Regions from separate parts of the Neobacillus sp. MER 74 genome, predicted to be linked through region 4. Evidence: a T-box and tRNA genes for the amino acid it is inferred to sense, from the RefSeq annotation. Region 4 holds a T-box; the other regions hold tRNA genes.
What was found. A T-box is a leader RNA that pairs with one kind of tRNA and senses whether it is charged. The one in region 4 lies ahead of proS (proline--tRNA ligase), so its partner is inferred to be a tRNA-Pro.

Region 1 (5,186 bases), on a different contig from region 4:
ATCGTTCGAGGACTTAACCAAATAGAAAAGCGGAAGCGTACGCATAGCAACGTATGGCCTGGAGGGCTTTGACTGAGATAAAGGAAACACGAAGAGCGATAGCGATTCGATGTTGACTTATCATAGGGAAAAGACCGAAGGACACTAGTTGCTGGACGCTGGAGCTAGACAATTATACTAGGTGAACTCAAGTTTACAAACTTCTTCAGCATTATCTAGTTTTGAGGGAATGAAGCCTCAAATAGTCTGGCAGCATTGGCGAGAAGGTCACACCCGTTCCCATACCGAACACGGAAGTTAAGCTTCTCAGCGCCGATGGTAGTTGGGACACGCGTCCCTGTGAGAGTAGGACGTTGCCAGGCGGTTTCTTAAATTTTAAACCTATATGCCGGGGTAGCTCAATTGGTAGAGCAACTGACTTGTAATCAGTAGGTTGGGGGTTCAAGTCCTCTCGCCGGCACCATGCTTCTTAATTATTGGAATTACATCAGCGGAAGCATACTTAATATAATATGCGGGTGTGGCGGAATTGGCAGACGCACCAGACTTAGGATCTGGCGCCGCAAGGCGTGGGGGTTCGACTCCCTTCACCCGCACCAAGTTTTTTTACGAAGTAAAATAAACAAAGTTTTTTGCGATAGCAAAATAACTTACCATAATTTGCGGAAGTAGTTCAGTGGTAGAACACCACCTTGCCAAGGTGGGGGTCGCGGGTTCGAATCCCGTCTTCCGCTCCATGATATTGCCGGGGTGGCGGAACTGGCAGACGCACAGGACTTAAAATCCTGCGGTAGGTGACTACCGTACCGGTTCGATTCCGGTCCTCGGCACCACAAAATAATTAAATTCATTTGCGCCCTTAGCTCAGCTGGATAGAGTGTTTGACTACGAATCAAAAGGTCGGGAGTTCGAATCTCTCAGGGCGCATTTTTTATCGGGAAGTAGCTCAGCTTGGTAGAGCACTTGGTTTGGGACCAAGGGGTCGCAGGTTCGAATCCTGTCTTCCCGACCATTCTTCTAATAACTTATGGGGTCTTAGCTCAGCTGGGAGAGCGCCTGCTTTGCACGCAGGAGGTCAGGGGTTCGATCCCCCTAGACTCCACCAATTACTTTAAAGACGATATTATGGCGGTGTAGCTCAGCTGGCTAGAGCGTACGGTTCATACCCGTAAGGTCGGGGGTTCGATCCCCTCCGCCGCTACCAATTAAGATTTTTTAATTATTATAATGGAGGAATACCCAAGTTTGGCTGAAGGGATCGGTCTTGAAAACCGACAGGCGGGTAACACCGCGCGGGGGTTCGAATCCCTCTTCCTCCTCCAGTTTTATCATTTGTTTTTTATATGTGGAGGGGTAGCGAAGTGGCTAAACGCGGCGGACTGTAAATCCGCTCCCTCCGGGTTCGGCGGTTCGAATCCGTCCCCCTCCACCATTTAGGGGCATAGTTTAAAGGTAGAACTAAGGTCTCCAAAACCTTCAGTGTGGGTTCGATTCCTACTGCCCCTGTTGAATATTGTCCACTAAAATTTCATAGCTTTATTTATGAAATTTTTATTATGCCGGTGTGGCGGAATTGGCAGACGCGCACGACTCAAAATCGTGTTCCGTGAGGAGTATCGGTTCGACCCCGATCACCGGTATCTTTATTTTATTACTTTTTCTTATCGTCAATTAGCAGTAGAATTGAGTTATATCAACGTTTTGAACGTCTACTTACAGTAATGTAAGTAGGCGTTTTTTGTTTGTCTTTAAGTTATTCTTTGCAGTTTCCTTCATGACAAAATTACTTCAAATCGTGTTCACTGGTGGGGGTAAATATCGATATGGCATTTTGAAGTGTAAAATATCTTTGACACCCCATTTATCATATTTTATAATCAAGATGTAAAAAACCTTTTACACCTTATAAAATCTAAAGGTGGCATAGTGAATGGAAAATAGAATTAAGGAGTACAGAGAAAAAAGCAGTCTTTCTCAAGGGAAGTTAGCAGAATTATGCAATGTAAGCAGGCAAACGATTAACGCTATCGAGAACAATAAATATGACCCAAGTTTGCAGTTAGCATTTGATATCGCAAGGACATTGGGAGTCGCCATGGAAGATTTATTTATCTCTGAGATTGGGGGAAAAAGGAATGAATAAAACCAAAAGTATTATCGTTATTTTAGTCTTTATTGTTTTTCTATCCATTGTAGGATTTACCTTATACAAATGGGTTAGTTATGGAACTATAGATGCAGCTGGTATTTTCTTTAGTTTTCTAGCGTTAAGCTATTTTTTTAATTTGCTTAATTGGGGCCATCATGAAGGTGGTGGTGAGAAAGATGAATTAGACAGGCATATTGAAACCCAAAGTGCCAAAATAGGTTATTATGTTCTCATGATTTTATCTGGTTTAATATTGTTTATTTCTGAAGGTACAGGCAGTTTCAATGAAATTGATAATTATCCATTGGTTATAGTAGTGGGTATAACTTTTGTTACAGTTCCGATTACAGAATTTATATATTCTAAGAAATACAGGTAAGTATACTAGAACCTATCTAATTAACAAACGAATAACATTATTTAAATAGCAAAATAGAACTTTTTAAGTTCAAGTTCGTTTTAAATGAAAAGAAAGCTCAGAAATGTTGATATATCAATGTTTCTGAGCTTTCTTCAGTTTTGTCGGTCACCATAGAAAACAAACTTTGCAGCTTCTAATTTGATTCTTCAATAGGTCCAAATAATTGTTCATTCCAATGTAACCTTATGTCCTCTTCTAAGGAACGCTTATGTTGTTGCAATGCTTCAATTAAGGAGGAGAGGTCACGATTTTTTAATGCTTCAAACATATTATGATGATCTTTGTGTCTTTTTAAGCTATTTTCAAAAACTTCACTGTACCCAACTCGTGCTAGTGAAATTATAGGGTTAATACTGTCATAAATGTTTTGAACCTTATGATTCCTAGCATATTGCACCAATAATTGATGGAACTCCTTATCTAGTTTACTGTAAGACTCATAAGAAAAGGGCTGTACTCTCAATAGTGAATCCATTTTTTCAATTATTTGTTTCATATCTTCTATCTGTTCATCTGATAAATGCTCAATAGCTTGTGCTGCCGCCCATGTTTCAACCATAAATCGAGCATCGAGAGCCTCCATACAATCTTTGAAACGTAATTGGGTGATGTATGTTCCTTTTCTTGGAAATATTTCGACTAACCCATCATGTACCAATTGATTTACCGCTTCTTTTACGGGTGATCGACTTACTCCATATTTATTTGCTAATTCAATGATATCCAATTTTTCTCCAGGTGAAAAAATCCCGCAAATAATTTCATTTCGAAGTTCTTTATATACTTGTGTTGCAAGAGCAGAAGTATCAATCATTATAGTAAATTAACCTCCCAAAATTCATAGGTAATTTGCAATACCTAACATGTAACATGTCACACTATTAATAAATTATAGGGGAATTATATACTTGTAGTCAATTTCTTGTGTGAAAGTAAATTACAAAAAAGACAATAAAAAAGAATTGACTGATTATTTATTTTATTCTAACATTACCTTGTGAAATATGAAATGTGAAATGTTACATGTCACAAATTATTCATTTACAATTTTTATGTTATCCATTCGGGTTAGAAAATTTGTTTATACTTTTAAAATTGGGGGTATAATCTCAGGAAATATTTTCCTTTTTATGGGAATTATATAGCACTTTACAATTGTTTTAAAAAATATCCAAAAATAAAGAAAATTAAGATATTGACAATTCGGAAAGTTAAAGATTAAGATGATGTTAGAGTTTTAAATAGTTATATATAGTTTTATAATATAAAACTCCGAGACTAATTTTGTCTCTTGTTTTTAGTTTTATTATGAAAACTAAGTTTTATAATATAAAACTAAAGGTGGTGATAAATTTTTTTTAGTATAAATGATACCGCTTTCAAAAAAACAAAAACCATTTTAATTGGGGGATGAGCGATTAAATGAAAAAGTTATTTTCAGTAGCGACTGGTGTAATTCTTAGTGCTTCTTTACTTCTTTCGGCTTGCGGGGGAGCAACAGAAAAATCGTCTTCCAATGAAGCTTCAGCCGGACCGGCTAAAACAATAAAAGTGGCAAATTATTTTGCTGAAAACCATCCGCAAAACGTTGCTTTAAGAGAAAAGTTCAAAAAGATTGTTGAAGAAGAATCAAAAGGAAGCCTAAAGGTTCAAATATACCCAAATAGTACGCTTGGAGCGGAAAAGGAATTTTATGATGGGGTTCGTAACGGGACAATTGAAATGGGCATTCCGGGCTTAATTATGCAAGCTGACATCCCAAAAATGGGTGTTCCAGAATGGCCATTCCTCTTTAAAGATTATGAGCATGTCAAAAAAGTTCTAAATGGAGAAATTGGTAAAGAACTAACAGCAGATCTTGAAAAACAACATGGTGTGAAACCGCTCGCCTGGAGTGCAAATGGTTTCCGTATGTTTTCTTCAAACAAGCCAATTAAGAGTCAGGATGATTTTGATGGACTACGATTAAGGATGCCAAACATTCCTAACTATATTACTCTCGGAAAACTTCTTGGCGCAAATGTCAGTCCGCTTCCTATTTCAGAAGTATTTACAGCGCTTGAACAAAAGGTTGTTGATGGCCAGGATAATCCAATTGCAACTTTGAGGGCTTCTGGATGGTATGAAGTTCAGTCGGATGTTTTAGAGTCAAAACATATGTTTAGCCCTAATATTTTCATTATTAACAGCAAGTTTTATAACAGCTTAACAAAAGAACAGCAAAAAATTATCGAAGATGCTTCCAAGGAATATGCAGATTATGAATTTGAACTAATGGAAAAAAGCTATGAAGATGATAAAAAATTCCTTGAAGAAAAAAATGTAAAGTTTAATACTCCATCTGATGAATTTGTAAAAGAAATGGAGAAAGCTGCCGAGCCTTTATATAAAGATATCTATAAGGAATATGACTGGGCAGAAGATTTGGTAAAACGAATTAAGGATGAGCAATAGAAAGGCATGCACTTTCTTAAAGCTCTTCTTTATAGAGAAAGGCGGGAAGAAGATGGAAAAGTTATCAAAATACTTGGAAACGATGTTGAACATTTTTATGGCGTTTGCTCTTTCCTTAATGGTCATTCTTGTTTTTGGAAATGTTGTTTTACGTTACTTCTT
Region 2 (5,186 bases), on a different contig from region 4:
CGCTTACGATAATCACACATAAAATTAATTCTCGCTCGGACTTCAAACTCCTTCTAGAAAAATAAGAATTTTTTTGCTGCCTGCATAGAATTTCTCCTTTCATCCCCTAAAAAATGTACGAACGTGCTTATCACTATTTTCAACTTATAAATTTGCAATTTCTGTGCCAAAATTAAAAACGCTATTTTACTCACCTTTTTTGAGAAAATATGCCAAATTTCTTGGCACTAACCTTCTTTTTTTGCATCTTACCTGCAAAAAATCCCTAGCAGAGGTTTTTCAAAAGGGAAATAGAACCTTTTGTAATTCACCCCAAATTCAGCTGAAAAAGCAAAAATCCCCTTCAAAAATCATATTTGCCTTCATTTTTTACCTCAAATAGACAAAAAAACGATTCAAAAGTGAATTTTCACCGTTCGATTCAATTATGGATTCCCGTTATGGTAGAAGTACCCGGGAATACAAGAAAAGCGCGCTTTCTGAAAGGACTCTCCCTTGGAAAGCTTTGAACAATTAGTCGACCAGTACCAGCCCATGCTCCACAAGATCATAAACTCGCTCCACCTTTACAAAAACCATGATGAATTCTATCAGCACAGTCTCATTGCCCTTTGGGAAGCAAGCCAACGCTTCGATCCTAACAAAGGGAGCTTCACCAATTATGCCTACACCTACATCAAAGGCTGCCTCCTCATGGAGTTAAAAAAAGCACACCAAGATCATGAACGAAATGTACACCCAGGCGAGGAGTTCTGGGACCTTGTTGAGGATTCCCATTCTGATGACCCACTTCAGAAGGAAACACTGTTGACCTACTGTGAAACACTGACACCGAACCAACAGAAATGGCTGCTGTACACCGTCCGTGATCAACTATCAATCAAAGAAATCGCCGAACTAGAAAATGTCTCCCCCTCAGCCGTGAAAAGTTGGCGCAGCGGGGCTCGGGAAAAGTTGAAAAAGATAGTGAGGGATTAGTGAGCTCGTTCATTACCTACCTGTTTTTAAAATTTAACCTAGTGTCGGTCTTCTTACCAAGGACAAGCCTTTTGGGTTTGTCCTTGCATTATTCCTGACAAACCTCCACCAGCATCTCCAAATTTCTCAACTAATCAATCGTTTGATTGAAGCAGGCAAGGGTCTTGAAAATAGCGAATTCCTCTAACTAAACCTACGTGAAGTCTGTCGAACCTCGCTTAAAAATTCCGCAGGAAATATCCCTCTATTCTACAAAATTCCGTCATTGCCCAATAACCATTTTTATGAAGAATAACAACTTCCAGGAATAAGCAACATATTAAAAACAAGTAAGCATAAATTAATCGGTGTAGCTGCTCTACTAATGCTGAAATATGACCCAAGATCCTTCAAGATGTTTCTTTTAATAAAAGTCTCCAATTTAGTTAAAACTTTCTGGTATAATTTATTTTTAGAATATAATTTTGAACGTAAGGGGAGTGTATTTTGGAAGGTTCATTTGGATTGCTTTTAAACATAGTGATCACCATTTATTTAGTTATCGATTCTCGTAAGCATGGTAAAAGCCCCGTTCTTTGGGGAATTCTTGGATTCTTCTTTGGAGCGATTGCCTTAGGGATTTACTTAATTAAAACAGATCGAAAAGTGATCGGTTGGATTATTACGATTATTAGTATAATCGGATATATCGCTTTACTCTTAGTCATTATATTAGGGGTTGCGCTAATAATGGGCGGAGGATTTTCATAAGAAGTCGTTACATATCATAACTATTAAAACTATGCTGAATGAACAGCATAGTTTTTTTATGCTTGTATTCAATTACCAATTCTGTGATCTACTAATCTATTGTTATAATTATCAGAATCTAATAATCAGTTAGTTATTTACAAGGCGCGCATAAATGTATATAATCCTATATAAATACTAGGAATTGATTGGGCGTGCGGATATGAGTATAGGGATTACGTTGATGGGTTTACTTGTTGGTTTTTTGGTAGGGTTGACTGGAGTCGGCGGAGCAGCATTGTTAACCCCGGTCTTAATTTTAATTGGGGTCAATCCTTCCATTGCTGTCGGTACAGACCTTGTTTATAATTCAATCACAAAGCTATTCGGACTTGTTCAACACTGGCGGCAAAAAACAGTGAATGTTCAGATGGTGAAGTATTTAGCAATGGGAAGTATCCCTAGTGCAGTCATTGCGATTGGCTCCCTTCACTATTTTGAAGCGTATTACCACAATCAAGAACAGATTATTAGGCATTCCCTCGGTTATATATTGATATTTGTCTCACTAGCTATCATTATCAGAACGTTTGTAGAGAAAAAATTAAGACCCAATCGTTGGCAAATGAAGCCTTTGAGTGAAAAGAAAACACTAACCATTTTAATTGGCTGCCTTTTTGGATTTATCGTCGGACTCACTTCCTTAGGGTCAGGTTCTTTATTCGCTGTGGCAATGATTTATCTTTATCGAATGAAAACATCAGAGATGGTTGGTACGGATATTACTCACGCGTTTCTTTTGGTTACAGTAGCAGGGATGCTTCATATCGGTTATGGAAATGTTAACTATATGCTCGTGGGGAATTTACTTATGGGCTCGATTCCAGGAGTACTGATTGGCAGCAGCATTTCGGCAAAGGTTCCAACAAGACCGCTGCGTACCGTTGTTGCTGTATTAATCTTTGTAAGTGGTTTGAAGTTAATCTAATTTTGCATGAAAAAGTCAGCTGATATGCTGGCTTTTTTTTTATGAACTTATTAGTGAGTCTCGTGTAGGTATGAGATAGAAATTCCGACCTAATGTATTTAGGGGAGGCTTACGAAGCTGATATAAGCGGAGAAATTCCGCTTATTGTATATAGAGGAGGCTTATGAAGCCAATATAAGCGGAGAAATTCCGCTTAATGTATTTAGAGGAGGCTTATGAAGCCAATATAAGCGGAGAAATTCCGCTTAACTGCTCTAAAAAGGGCAAAATCCAACGATTTGAATCATTTAGACGGAAAAACTTCCCTTATTATCGAGAAAATATGGGTATTTCGCAATTTAAACGGAATTTATCCGCTTAGTTATAACAGAGAAGGGCATAAAAAAACCACCTTCAAAAAATGGTTACTTTTTAAAGGTGGTTGTTATTAAATGAAAGTTGATTAGTTAAAAAAAATGGCTCCGCAGGTAGGACTCGAACCTACGACCGATCGGTTAACAGCCGATAGCTCTACCACTGAGCTACTGCGGAATAATATGTAGTGGGCCTAAATGGACTCGAACCATCGACCTCACGCTTATCAGGCGTGCGCTCTAACCAGCTGAGCTATAGGCCCAATTTGGAGCGGGTGATGAGAATCGAACTCACAACATCAGCTTGGAAGGCTGAGGTTTTACCACTAAACTACACCCGCATATAAAAATTTGGAGGCAACACCCGGATTTGAACCGGGGATAGAGGTTTTGCAGACCTCGGCCTTACCACTTGGCTATGCTGCCCAAACATTAAATCAAATGGGGCGGCTGATGGGAATCGAACCCACGAATGTCGGAACCACAATCCGATGCGTTAACCACTTCGCCACAACCGCCATAATGGTGGAGGGGGACGGATTCGAACCGCCGAACCCTGAGGGAGCGGATTTACAGTCCGCCGCGTTTAGCCACTTCGCTACCCCTCCATATAAATGAAAAATGGCTCAGGACGGAATCGAACCGCCGACACAAGGATTTTCAGTCCTTTGCTCTACCGACTGAGCTACTGAGCCTAAAAATATGTATAAAAAACAGTAGATTTACTTCTGAGACAAAAATGGCGGTCCGGACGGGACTCGAACCCGCGACCTCCTGCGTGACAGGCAGGCATTCTAACCAACTGAACTACCGGACCAGAGTATTTTCTAGCATAGCTTGAAAATACCTAAATTGCGGGGACAGGATTTGAACCTGCGACCTTCGGGTTATGAGCCCGACGAGCTACCGGACTGCTCCACCCCGCGACGATAATAAAAAATTGAAGTTTTCACATGCTCTTAGTATAACGACTGCCCCGATTTCAGAAAGCTTATTCAAGCAGCGGCTCAATCGTTGCGCTGTAGATTTATTCGAAGTAGCATATTCGAACGTGCTCCACCCCGCGACAATAGAAATTATAAAAGTAATAATGGAGGAGGAAGAGGGATTCGAACCCCCGCGCGGTATGACCCGCCTGTCGGTTTTCAAGACCGATCCCTTCAGCCAAACTTGGGTATTCCTCCGAATAAGTGGAGTCTAGGGGGATCGAACCCCTGACCTCCTGCGTGCAAAGCAGGCGCTCTCCCAGCTGAGCTAAGACCCCGTTATAAAATTTAAGAATGGTCGGGAAGACAGGATTCGAACCTGCGACCCCTTGGTCCCAAACCAAGTGCTCTACCAAGCTGAGCTACTTCCCGTAATATGCGCCCTGAGAGATTCGAACTCCCGACCTTTTGATTCGTAGTCAAACACTCTATCCAGCTGAGCTAAGGGCGCAAATATTGTTAGTTATTTTGCTAGCGCAAAAAACTTTGGTGCCGAGGACCGGAATCGAACCGGTACGGTAGTCACCTACCGCAGGATTTTAAGTCCTGTGCGTCTGCCAGTTCCGCCACCCCGGCGTATGTTGGAGCGGAAGACGGGATTCGAACCCGCGACCCCCACCTTGGCAAGGTGGTGTTCTACCACTGAACTACTTCCGCAATTAATTTTAAAAGTGAGCCATGAAGGACTCGAACCTTCGACCCTCTGATTAAAAGTCAGATGCTCTACCAACTGAGCTAATGGCTCGTACTAATGGTGCCGGCGAGAGGACTTGAACCCCCAACCTACTGATTACAAGTCAGTTGCTCTACCAATTGAGCTACCCCGGCGTAAAGTTTGAAAAAATATTTAGTTTGAACACGCTGGTATTGTTACCGTCATCCTGACCTCAGAAAGCTTATCCAAGCAGCAACTCGGTCAGTATGCTGAAGTTCATTCAGGAAGCGTATTCGGTCGTGCTCTACCAATTGAGCTACCCCGGCGTAATCTTTAAAAGATAGATATGGTGGAGGATGACGGGATCGAACCGCCGACCCTCTGCTTGTAAGGCAGATGCTCTCCCAGCTGAGCTAATCCTCCAAATCAATGATACTTATTTTCACTATCGTGAAAAAACTTTGGTGACCCCTACGGGATTCGAACCCGTGTTACCT
Region 3 (2,582 bases), on a different contig from region 4:
GCCCGCGGAAAGCGAAGCCTCCTGGAACGGAAATCAACAGACTAGTTTAATGAGCCAAACAAAAAAGACTGTCGATTTAAAACCCGAAATCCTTCGGATTTGTCGACAGTCTGAAACGCTTAGATAAGCGTTTTTACTTTGTTTTTTACGCGCCTTAGAGGATTCGAACCTCTGACCCTACGCTTAGAAGGCGTATGCTCTATCCAGCTGAGCTAAAGGCGCATTTATGGCTCCGCAGGTAGGACTCGAACCTACGACCGATCGGTTAACAGCCGATAGCTCTACCACTGAGCTACTGCGGAACAATATGATGGGCCTAAATGGACTCGAACCATCGACCTCACGCTTATCAGGCGTGCGCTCTAACCAGCTGAGCTATAGGCCCATATTTATGTGGAGCGGGTGATGAGAATCGAACTCACAACATCAGCTTGGAAGGCTGAGGTTTTACCACTAAACTACACCCGCATTTATTAAATTGGAGGCAACACCCGGATTTGAACCGGGGATAGAGGTTTTGCAGACCTCGGCCTTACCACTTGGCTATGCTGCCTTTATGTATGGCTGGGCTAGCTGGATTTGAACCAACGCATGTCGCAGTCAAAGTGCGATGCCTTACCGCTTGGCTATAGCCCAATATTTATAAAATATATGGGGCGGCTGATGGGAATCGAACCCACGAATGTCGGAACCACAATCCGATGCGTTAACCACTTCGCCACAACCGCCATTATAGAATCATTTGGCAGGGGTAGTAGGAATTGAACCCACACCAAAGGTTTTGGAGACCTTCGTTCTACCTTTAAACTATACCCCTCCATATAAAAAGGTGGCTCAGGACGGAATCGAACCGCCGACACAAGGATTTTCAGTCCTTTGCTCTACCAACTGAGCTACTGAGCCACACAAAATCTATATCAACAGTAGTTACCTACTGGGGATAAAAGTACGGTCCGGACGGGACTCGAACCCGCGACCTCCTGCGTGACAGGCAGGCATTCTAACCAACTGAACTACCGGACCAGAGTTTTCAATTTGGAGCATGCTCCACGATTTGATACTGACCGCCCTGATTTCAGAAAGCATATTCAAGCAGCGGCTCAATCGTTGCGCTGTAGATCATTCGAAGAAGCATATTCGAACGTGCTCCACCCCGCGACAATAAGAATAGATTACGAGTTATGGAGGAGGAAGAGGGATTCGAACCCCCGCGCGGTATGACCCGCCTGTCGGTTTTCAAGACCGATCCCTTCAGCCAAACTTGGGTATTCCTCCGAATAAGTGGAGTCTAGGGGGATCGAACCCCTGACCTCCTGCGTGCAAAGCAGGCGCTCTCCCAGCTGAGCTAAGACCCCATTTGTTATTAGAAGCATGGTCGGGAAGACAGGATTCGAACCTGCGACCCCTTGGTCCCAAACCAAGTGCTCTACCAAGCTGAGCTACTTCCCGTTAAAGTGCGCCCTGAGAGATTCGAACTCCCGACCTTTTGATTCGTAGTCAAACACTCTATCCAGCTGAGCTAAGGGCGCATATGATTTAATTTAAATGGTGTCGAGGACCGGAATCGAACCGGTAAGGTAGTCACCTACCGCAGGATTTTAAGTCCTGTGCGTCTGCCAGTTCCGCCGCACCGGCGTAAGTTGGAGCGGAAGACGGGATTCGAACCCGCGACCCCCACCTTGGCAAGGTGGTGTTCTACCACTGAACTACTTCCGCAAAGGTTGTAAGTTATATTGCTCTTGCAAAAAACTTTGATGCGGGTGAAGGGAGTCGAACCCCCACGCCTTGCGGCGCCAGATCCTAAGTCTGGTGCGTCTGCCAATTCCGCCACACCCGCAATATTAATAGTTATTTTGCTTTCGCAAAAAACTCTAGTGAGCCATGAAGTACTCGAACCTTCGACCCTCTGATTAAAAGTCAGATGCTCTACCAACTGAGCTAATGGCTCAAAAAAAGCAAAAAAAATAAATGGTGCCGGCGAGAGGACTTGAACCCCCAACCTACTGATTACAAGTCAGTTGCTCTACCAATTGAGCTACCCCGGCGTAAAATTTGAAAAAATATTTAGTTTGAACACGCTGGTATTGTTACCGTCATCCTGACCTCAAAAAGCTTGTCCAAGCAGCAGCTCGGTCAGTATGCTGAAGTTCATTCAGGAAGCATATTCGGTCGTGCTCTACCAATTGAGCTACCCCGGCGTAATCTATAAAAGATAAATATGGTGGAGGATGACGGGATCGAACCGCCGACCCTCTGCTTGTAAGGCAGATGCTCTCCCAGCTGAGCTAATCCTCCAAAATAATGAAAGTTATTTTCACTAGCATGAAAAAACTTTGGTGACCCCTACGGGATTCGAACCCGTGTTACCTCCGTGAAAGGGAGGTGTCTTAACCACTTGACCAAGGGGCCATATTAAATATTGACGAAAAAAATAACCCAAAAGGGTTAGCCTGGCAACGTCCTGCTCTCACAGGGACGCGTGTCCCAACTACCATCGGCGCTGAGAAGCTTAACTTCCGTGTTCGGTATGGGAACGGGTGTGACCTTCTCGCCATTGCTGCCAGACTATTTAATTGAGGAAT
Region 4 (5,186 bases):
CAAGCGGCTTGCTTTCCCTTGTTACATCCACTTCCGTTTTGGGAACTTCTTGACTTTCAGCGGCATGGGCAGTTTCTGTTTGGTTTGATTTACTTTGACCCGGAATTTCTACCAAATCACTGCTATACATAAACAGAAATAACGATACCAGCACAATTCCTCCAGCGATAATCGCAAATGGCGAAAGTTCCTGTGGATCAAGGGATAATTTATTATTGGATTCTACGAAAATATACATAATCACGAATCCAATAATCAGGATATAGAATCCTAACAAGATTCCTAATAGAATTGTTGGATTAATAAATTGAATAAATGCACCAAGGATGGCGCCGATAATTCCGCCTATTAGACCCGAAATAGAGCCCATTAAGATAGCTAAAATCCCGATTGGGTGGCCTGCTAAGAAGCCTATGACAAATCCGATAATCATACTGACTCCGACTACTAGAAAAATCTCACCTGAAATGATGCCAATGATACTGCCGGTCAGTAAACCGGTAATCACTGCAATAACCATACTAATCATTGTTCCAGAGGTAGTAGCTAGTTTATTTTTATGGCGGTAGACAGAATAGATGGAATATCCGGTTCCAGTGGCAACTATAATTGCCGTAATGATCGCAAATATATTCATTTTTGGTCCCCTCTTACGTGTGATTGATTAACAACATAAGAGTATTATAAATGCAAATAAACCGTTTAAATTTGTATATTCAGTGATTAATATGAACGTTTTATGAATATTGTTGAGGGAAGATAAGTCATGTGTAGTTTTTGGGAGATGTATTTATTCCTTTTTTTCTTTATCAAGGGTATTTTTATAAATCCGTTTCATTGCCTCATTTTGCATCCTGATATATTCTAGCAAAAATTCTTTCTCTTCTTCCTCTTGTCGGAGATCATCTTTTTCTTTATCCATGGAAACCACCACCCCAATTTTTATAATTACTAGCATTTTAACCGATTTATACACATGTTTAAAGTCAATGAGAAGGTAATTTGTTGACATCAGAAAAATATTCCATAAAAAAATTGACTTTTTTCATTTTGAAATATATAATTTTCAAAAATACTATTGAAACTATGACGGGGATTAGTAAAGTGAAAGGGTCTTACCAAGAGAGGAAACCATTGGTGTGAGGTTTCTTAAGACGGTCATTTGAACCTGCCACCCGAGTTCTGTATCGAATTTAAAGATACATGCGGATCATGTCCGTTATCAAGGAAAGTGTATAGAGCAATTTTGCTTTATGAATTTAGGGTGGTACCGCCAGGCCTTGGTCCCTTTTTAGGATCAAGGTCTTTTTGTGCAGAAAAGCGGATACGCCCATATCTTTATTTTAAAAAAATAATGAGGTGTCAAACATGGCAAAAGAATTTGTAAAAGATGTTACGGCAATGGACGATGATTTCGCCCAGTGGTATACAGATGTCGTCACTAAGGCTGATTTAATTGATTATTCAAGTGTGCGTGGTTCAATGATTATCCGCCCGTATGGCTATGCTTTATGGGATAATATAAAAAATGAGCTGGATCGACGAATAAAGGAAACAGGGCATGAGAATGTTTATATGCCATTGTTCATTCCTGAAAGCTTGCTTCAAAAAGAAAAAGATCATGTCGAAGGTTTTGCACCTGAAGTGGCATGGGTTACACATGGCGGGTCTGAACCATTAGCAGAACGATTGGTTGTGCGACCAACATCTGAAGTTCTTTTCTGTGAGCATTATAGCAACATTATTCATTCTTACCGGGATCTGCCTAAGCTCTATAACCAATGGGCAAACGTTGTACGTTGGGAAAAAACCACTCGTCCGTTCCTGCGGACATTAGAGTTTTTATGGCAGGAAGGTCATACTGCCCATGCGACAGACGAAGATGCAATGGAAGAAACCATTAAAATGCTAAATGTATATGCCGCTGTTTGTGAAGAAATCCTTGCAATTCCGGTTGTAAAAGGACAAAAAACAGAAAAAGAAAAGTTTGCCGGTGCAAAAGCGACTTTTACCATTGAAAGCTTAATGCACGATGGAAAAGCATTACAGTCAGGTACTTCTCACCACTTTGGTACAGGATTTGCAGAGGCTTTTAACATTCAGTACACTGACAAAGAAGGAAAGCTTCAGTACGTGCATCAAACGTCATGGGGCTTTACAACAAGAATTATCGGTGCTCTAATCATGGTTCACGGCGACGACCGTGGTCTCGTAATTCCACCAAAAGCAGCGCCAACTCAAGTGATGATTGTGCCGATTGCGCAGCATAAAGAAGGCGTCCTTGATTTTGCTTATGATTTGAAAACGTCCCTTGGTAAAGTTGCTCGTGTTGATATTGATGCCAGCGATAAAAAACCAGGTTGGAAGTTCAATGAATATGAGATGAAGGGTATTCCAGTCCGCCTAGAAGTTGGACCTAAAGATATCGAAAACAAGCAAGTGGTTTTAGTAAGACGCGATACTTTAGAAAAAGTGTTCGTGCCACTAGATCAATTAGAAGCAAAGCTTGTTGAGTTATTAGATGAAATCCAAACAAATCTTTATAATAAGGCTCTAAATCACCGTGAAGAAAGAACCTCAGTTGCTTTAACACTAGGTGAATTAAAAGAGTCACTTGAAGCTAAACCTGGTTTCATTAAGGCGATGTGGTGCGGCGAATTAGCCTGCGAGGAAAAAATCAAAGAAGATACTGGAGCAACATCAAGATGTATTCCATTTGAGCAAGAACAAGTATCGGAAAAATGTGTCTGCTGTGGAAAAGATGCTGACAAGATGGTTTATTGGGCAAAAGCATACTAAAAACAGCAATTTTGGGCTCTTCCTTGTATGGGAAGAGTCTTTTTTAGTGCCGTATTGAGGCGATATTTGGGTAATGAGTGAATTTTTAGAATCGATGAGCGAATTTTTCAATTCAATGAGCGAATATGATGGTCTTATGAGCGAATTTCACAGTTAAATGAGCGAATTTTTTTCTGCTGTTAATCAGCGGATTTTCCTATCAGCGAATTTAATGATTCTATCAGCGAATCTTCCTAATTAATCAGCGATTTTTCTCATCCAATCAGCGAATCCATTCCAAGGTCATTTTTTTTGAAAAAGGAATTACAAAATCACGCAACGAATATTTTAAATTCACAAGGAGGGCAAAATTATGAAACCAATACTATTAGATTTTTCAGAAGAGTTTTACACAGAGAGATTACTAATACGCAATCCTTTACCCGGAGATGGTAAAGCTGTTTACCAAGCCATGCAGGCATCCTTAACCGAACTAAAAGACTGGATGCCTTGGGCCCATCAAGAGCAAACAGAGGACGATGTTGAAATTAATATTCGTGATGCACATACCAAGTTTCTAACCCGTGAGGATTTGAGGTTACATATTTTTAATCGGGAAACAGGGGAATTCATAGGTTCATCAGGTTTGCACAGAATCAACTGGAGTATTCCAAAGTTTGAGATTGGCTACTGGATTGATTCTCGCTATAGCGGGAAAGGGTATATTACCGAAGCAACCGAAGCAATTACTAAATTTGCCTTTACCGAACTTAAAGCAAATCGGGTGGAAATCCGCTGCGACTCCCAAAATATCAAGAGCAGGGCCATTCCTGAACGCCTAGGATTTAACTTAGAGGGGATTTTACAAAATGATGGACTTTCTGCCGATGGTAAAGGATTACGAGATACATGTATTTATGCAAAAACAACCAAAGATTAATAACAAAAGAGTACTGAATCACAGTACTCTTTTGTTTATAAAATTAGTCAAGGATATATCTCTTTAAATAAAATTTTGTAATGGCTAAATATTCACGTGAATAGGATTTTGGCACGGCAATCCATGGAGTTTCTGCTGGAAGTCCCTGCACCTCTAGTCCGTAGTCTCGAGCAATGGAGACGGCACGGTAGATATGAAAATTATTTGTCACCACCAGACCAAGCCTTTCACCCTTAGGAATAAGCCTTTTAGAAAAGTTAATATTTTCATACGTATCAGTCGATTGATCCTCTAAAATAATCCGAGCATCGCTTATGCCCTGCTCGACCAGTTCTCTTCTAATCGATTCCGCTTCAGAGATATCTTCACTAGGTCCCTTTCCACCAGATGCGATGACAATTGTATTTTTATTTTTCTTTAAATAATCTGCTGCCGCATTAATTCTACTCGCAAATGCAAGGGAAGGGACGGTGCCCTTCACCCTTGCCCCGAGAACAATCAAATAGTCTGCATTTTTAGGAACGTCTTTATGACTATATTGACTAATTTTAAATTGTAAAAATCCAATATAAATCAAACCTAAAGTAACAAGAACACCTAACAATACAAACACTCTTTTCTTATTTTTCATCATTTCAAACCCATTTCATGTTATTTTTAAACTTCTTATATAAATAATAGATTAAAGTGGAGGAAAACTCTAACATATTTTTGAAATAGAGTATAATAATAGAAGAATTAATTGCATTTAGTGCCTACAACATTAAATAATGGGAGGTTTTTAAAATGTCATCAATTAGTCTATTGAAAAAAAAAGCCGGGATTGTATTAGAAAAGAAAAAGCTAACAAAAGTGGTCTCTAGAGTTGGTCTAGTATTGGATATCTCAGGTTCTATGAGAAACTTATACAAAAATGGTACGGTTCAAAAAGTTGTGGAGCGTATTCTTGCAGTAGCAAGCCAATTTGATGATGATGGATTATTGGATATTTGGGTATATGATAATGAATTTTCTCGTTTGAAATCAGTTTCTGAACAGGATTTTAGCAACTATGTAGAAGAGTATATTTTAGCTAACGATTTAATACATAAATTCGGAAGAAATGATGAACCGCCTGTTATGGAGGATGTCATTCAGAAATACACGGTAGAATCTCGGGCCAAGGAACCCGCTTTTATTGTTTTTATTAATGATGGGGGCTGTAAAAGAACAATTAAGAAACCAGTAGTTGAATCATCAACAAAACCGATTTTTTGGCAGTTTGTTGGTATTGGTGACTCAAGCTTTGAAGTTTTAGAAAAATTGGACACTATGGAAGGTAGATTCATTGATAATGCTAACTTTTTTCACATTAAAGACATCGAAAAAACTACGGATGAGGAATTGTATAATCAGTTGTTAAATGAATTTCCTTCTTGGTTAAATGAAGCCAGAGCTAAAGGGATCTTACCAGGCGGGAAAAATTAGA

Region 1: it encodes a tRNA-Pro, which carries the amino acid that the T-box ahead of proS (proline--tRNA ligase) is inferred to sense. The anticodon was not compared.
Region 2: it encodes a tRNA-Pro, which carries the amino acid that the T-box ahead of proS (proline--tRNA ligase) is inferred to sense. The anticodon was not compared.
Region 3: it encodes a tRNA-Pro, which carries the amino acid that the T-box ahead of proS (proline--tRNA ligase) is inferred to sense. The anticodon was not compared.

What each region holds. Positions count from the first base shown of each region.
Region 1 covers NZ_JAMAUV010000026.1:45,588-50,773, reverse strand. The annotation lists partial or broken rRNA gene M3610_RS24230 (23S ribosomal RNA) at 1-21, shown strand, start outside; rRNA gene rrf (5S ribosomal RNA) at 246-362, shown strand; tRNA gene M3610_RS24220 (tRNA-Thr) at 388-463, shown strand; tRNA gene M3610_RS24215 (tRNA-Leu) at 515-599, shown strand; tRNA gene M3610_RS24210 (tRNA-Gly) at 663-737, shown strand; tRNA gene M3610_RS24205 (tRNA-Leu) at 745-833, shown strand; tRNA gene M3610_RS24200 (tRNA-Arg) at 854-927, shown strand; tRNA gene M3610_RS24195 (tRNA-Pro) at 936-1,012, shown strand; tRNA gene M3610_RS24190 (tRNA-Ala) at 1,030-1,105, shown strand; tRNA gene M3610_RS24185 (tRNA-Met) at 1,128-1,204, shown strand; tRNA gene M3610_RS24180 (tRNA-Ser) at 1,230-1,322, shown strand; tRNA gene M3610_RS24175 (tRNA-Tyr) at 1,348-1,432, shown strand; tRNA gene M3610_RS24170 (tRNA-Trp) at 1,436-1,506, shown strand; tRNA gene M3610_RS24165 (tRNA-Leu) at 1,559-1,640, shown strand; gene M3610_RS24160 (helix-turn-helix transcriptional regulator) at 1,931-2,143, shown strand; gene M3610_RS24155 (DUF2178 domain-containing protein) at 2,136-2,528, shown strand; gene M3610_RS24150 (GntR family transcriptional regulator) at 2,704-3,384, opposite strand; gene M3610_RS24145 (TRAP transporter substrate-binding protein) at 3,993-5,024, shown strand; gene M3610_RS24140 (TRAP transporter small permease) at 5,077-5,186, shown strand, end outside.
Region 2 covers NZ_JAMAUV010000016.1:73,691-78,876, forward strand. The annotation lists gene M3610_RS20900 (sigma-70 family RNA polymerase sigma factor) at 496-978, shown strand; gene M3610_RS20905 (hypothetical protein) at 1,465-1,728, shown strand; gene M3610_RS20910 (sulfite exporter TauE/SafE family protein) at 1,931-2,695, shown strand; tRNA gene M3610_RS20915 (tRNA-Asn) at 3,152-3,226, opposite strand; tRNA gene M3610_RS20920 (tRNA-Ile) at 3,238-3,311, opposite strand; tRNA gene M3610_RS20925 (tRNA-Gly) at 3,316-3,389, opposite strand; tRNA gene M3610_RS20930 (tRNA-Cys) at 3,401-3,474, opposite strand; tRNA gene M3610_RS20935 (tRNA-His) at 3,491-3,566, opposite strand; tRNA gene M3610_RS20940 (tRNA-Tyr) at 3,572-3,656, opposite strand; tRNA gene M3610_RS20945 (tRNA-Phe) at 3,671-3,743, opposite strand; tRNA gene M3610_RS20950 (tRNA-Asp) at 3,789-3,865, opposite strand; tRNA gene M3610_RS20955 (tRNA-Met) at 3,901-3,974, opposite strand; tRNA gene M3610_RS20960 (tRNA-Ser) at 4,140-4,232, opposite strand; tRNA gene M3610_RS20965 (tRNA-Ala) at 4,240-4,312, opposite strand; tRNA gene M3610_RS20970 (tRNA-Pro) at 4,330-4,406, opposite strand; tRNA gene M3610_RS20975 (tRNA-Arg) at 4,412-4,485, opposite strand; tRNA gene M3610_RS20980 (tRNA-Leu) at 4,522-4,610, opposite strand; tRNA gene M3610_RS20985 (tRNA-Gly) at 4,617-4,691, opposite strand; tRNA gene M3610_RS20990 (tRNA-Lys) at 4,707-4,779, opposite strand; tRNA gene M3610_RS20995 (tRNA-Thr) at 4,787-4,862, opposite strand; tRNA gene M3610_RS21000 (tRNA-Val) at 5,037-5,112, opposite strand; tRNA gene M3610_RS21005 (tRNA-Glu) at 5,152-5,186, opposite strand, start outside.
Region 3 covers NZ_JAMAUV010000051.1:10-2,591, reverse strand. The annotation lists tRNA gene M3610_RS27320 (tRNA-Arg) at 149-222, opposite strand; tRNA gene M3610_RS27315 (tRNA-Asn) at 228-302, opposite strand; tRNA gene M3610_RS27310 (tRNA-Ile) at 312-385, opposite strand; tRNA gene M3610_RS27305 (tRNA-Gly) at 395-468, opposite strand; tRNA gene M3610_RS27300 (tRNA-Cys) at 480-553, opposite strand; tRNA gene M3610_RS27295 (tRNA-Gln) at 562-636, opposite strand; tRNA gene M3610_RS27290 (tRNA-His) at 653-728, opposite strand; tRNA gene M3610_RS27285 (tRNA-Trp) at 744-817, opposite strand; tRNA gene M3610_RS27280 (tRNA-Phe) at 831-903, opposite strand; tRNA gene M3610_RS27275 (tRNA-Asp) at 950-1,023, opposite strand; tRNA gene M3610_RS27270 (tRNA-Ser) at 1,183-1,275, opposite strand; tRNA gene M3610_RS27265 (tRNA-Ala) at 1,283-1,355, opposite strand; tRNA gene M3610_RS27260 (tRNA-Pro) at 1,373-1,449, opposite strand; tRNA gene M3610_RS27255 (tRNA-Arg) at 1,456-1,529, opposite strand; tRNA gene M3610_RS27250 (tRNA-Leu) at 1,547-1,627, opposite strand; tRNA gene M3610_RS27245 (tRNA-Gly) at 1,642-1,716, opposite strand; tRNA gene M3610_RS27240 (tRNA-Leu) at 1,756-1,837, opposite strand; tRNA gene M3610_RS27235 (tRNA-Lys) at 1,876-1,948, opposite strand; tRNA gene M3610_RS27230 (tRNA-Thr) at 1,970-2,045, opposite strand; tRNA gene M3610_RS27225 (tRNA-Val) at 2,220-2,295, opposite strand; tRNA gene M3610_RS27220 (tRNA-Glu) at 2,335-2,409, opposite strand; rRNA gene rrf (5S ribosomal RNA) at 2,449-2,565, opposite strand.
Region 4 covers NZ_JAMAUV010000009.1:69,612-74,797, forward strand. The annotation lists gene M3610_RS16145 (cupredoxin domain-containing protein) at 1-637, opposite strand, end outside; gene M3610_RS28025 (hypothetical protein) at 791-922, opposite strand; T-box leader at 1,078-1,292, shown strand; gene proS (proline--tRNA ligase) at 1,360-2,799, shown strand; gene M3610_RS16155 (GNAT family N-acetyltransferase) at 3,152-3,718, shown strand; gene M3610_RS16160 (YdcF family protein) at 3,762-4,352, opposite strand; gene M3610_RS16165 (vWA domain-containing protein) at 4,505-5,185, shown strand.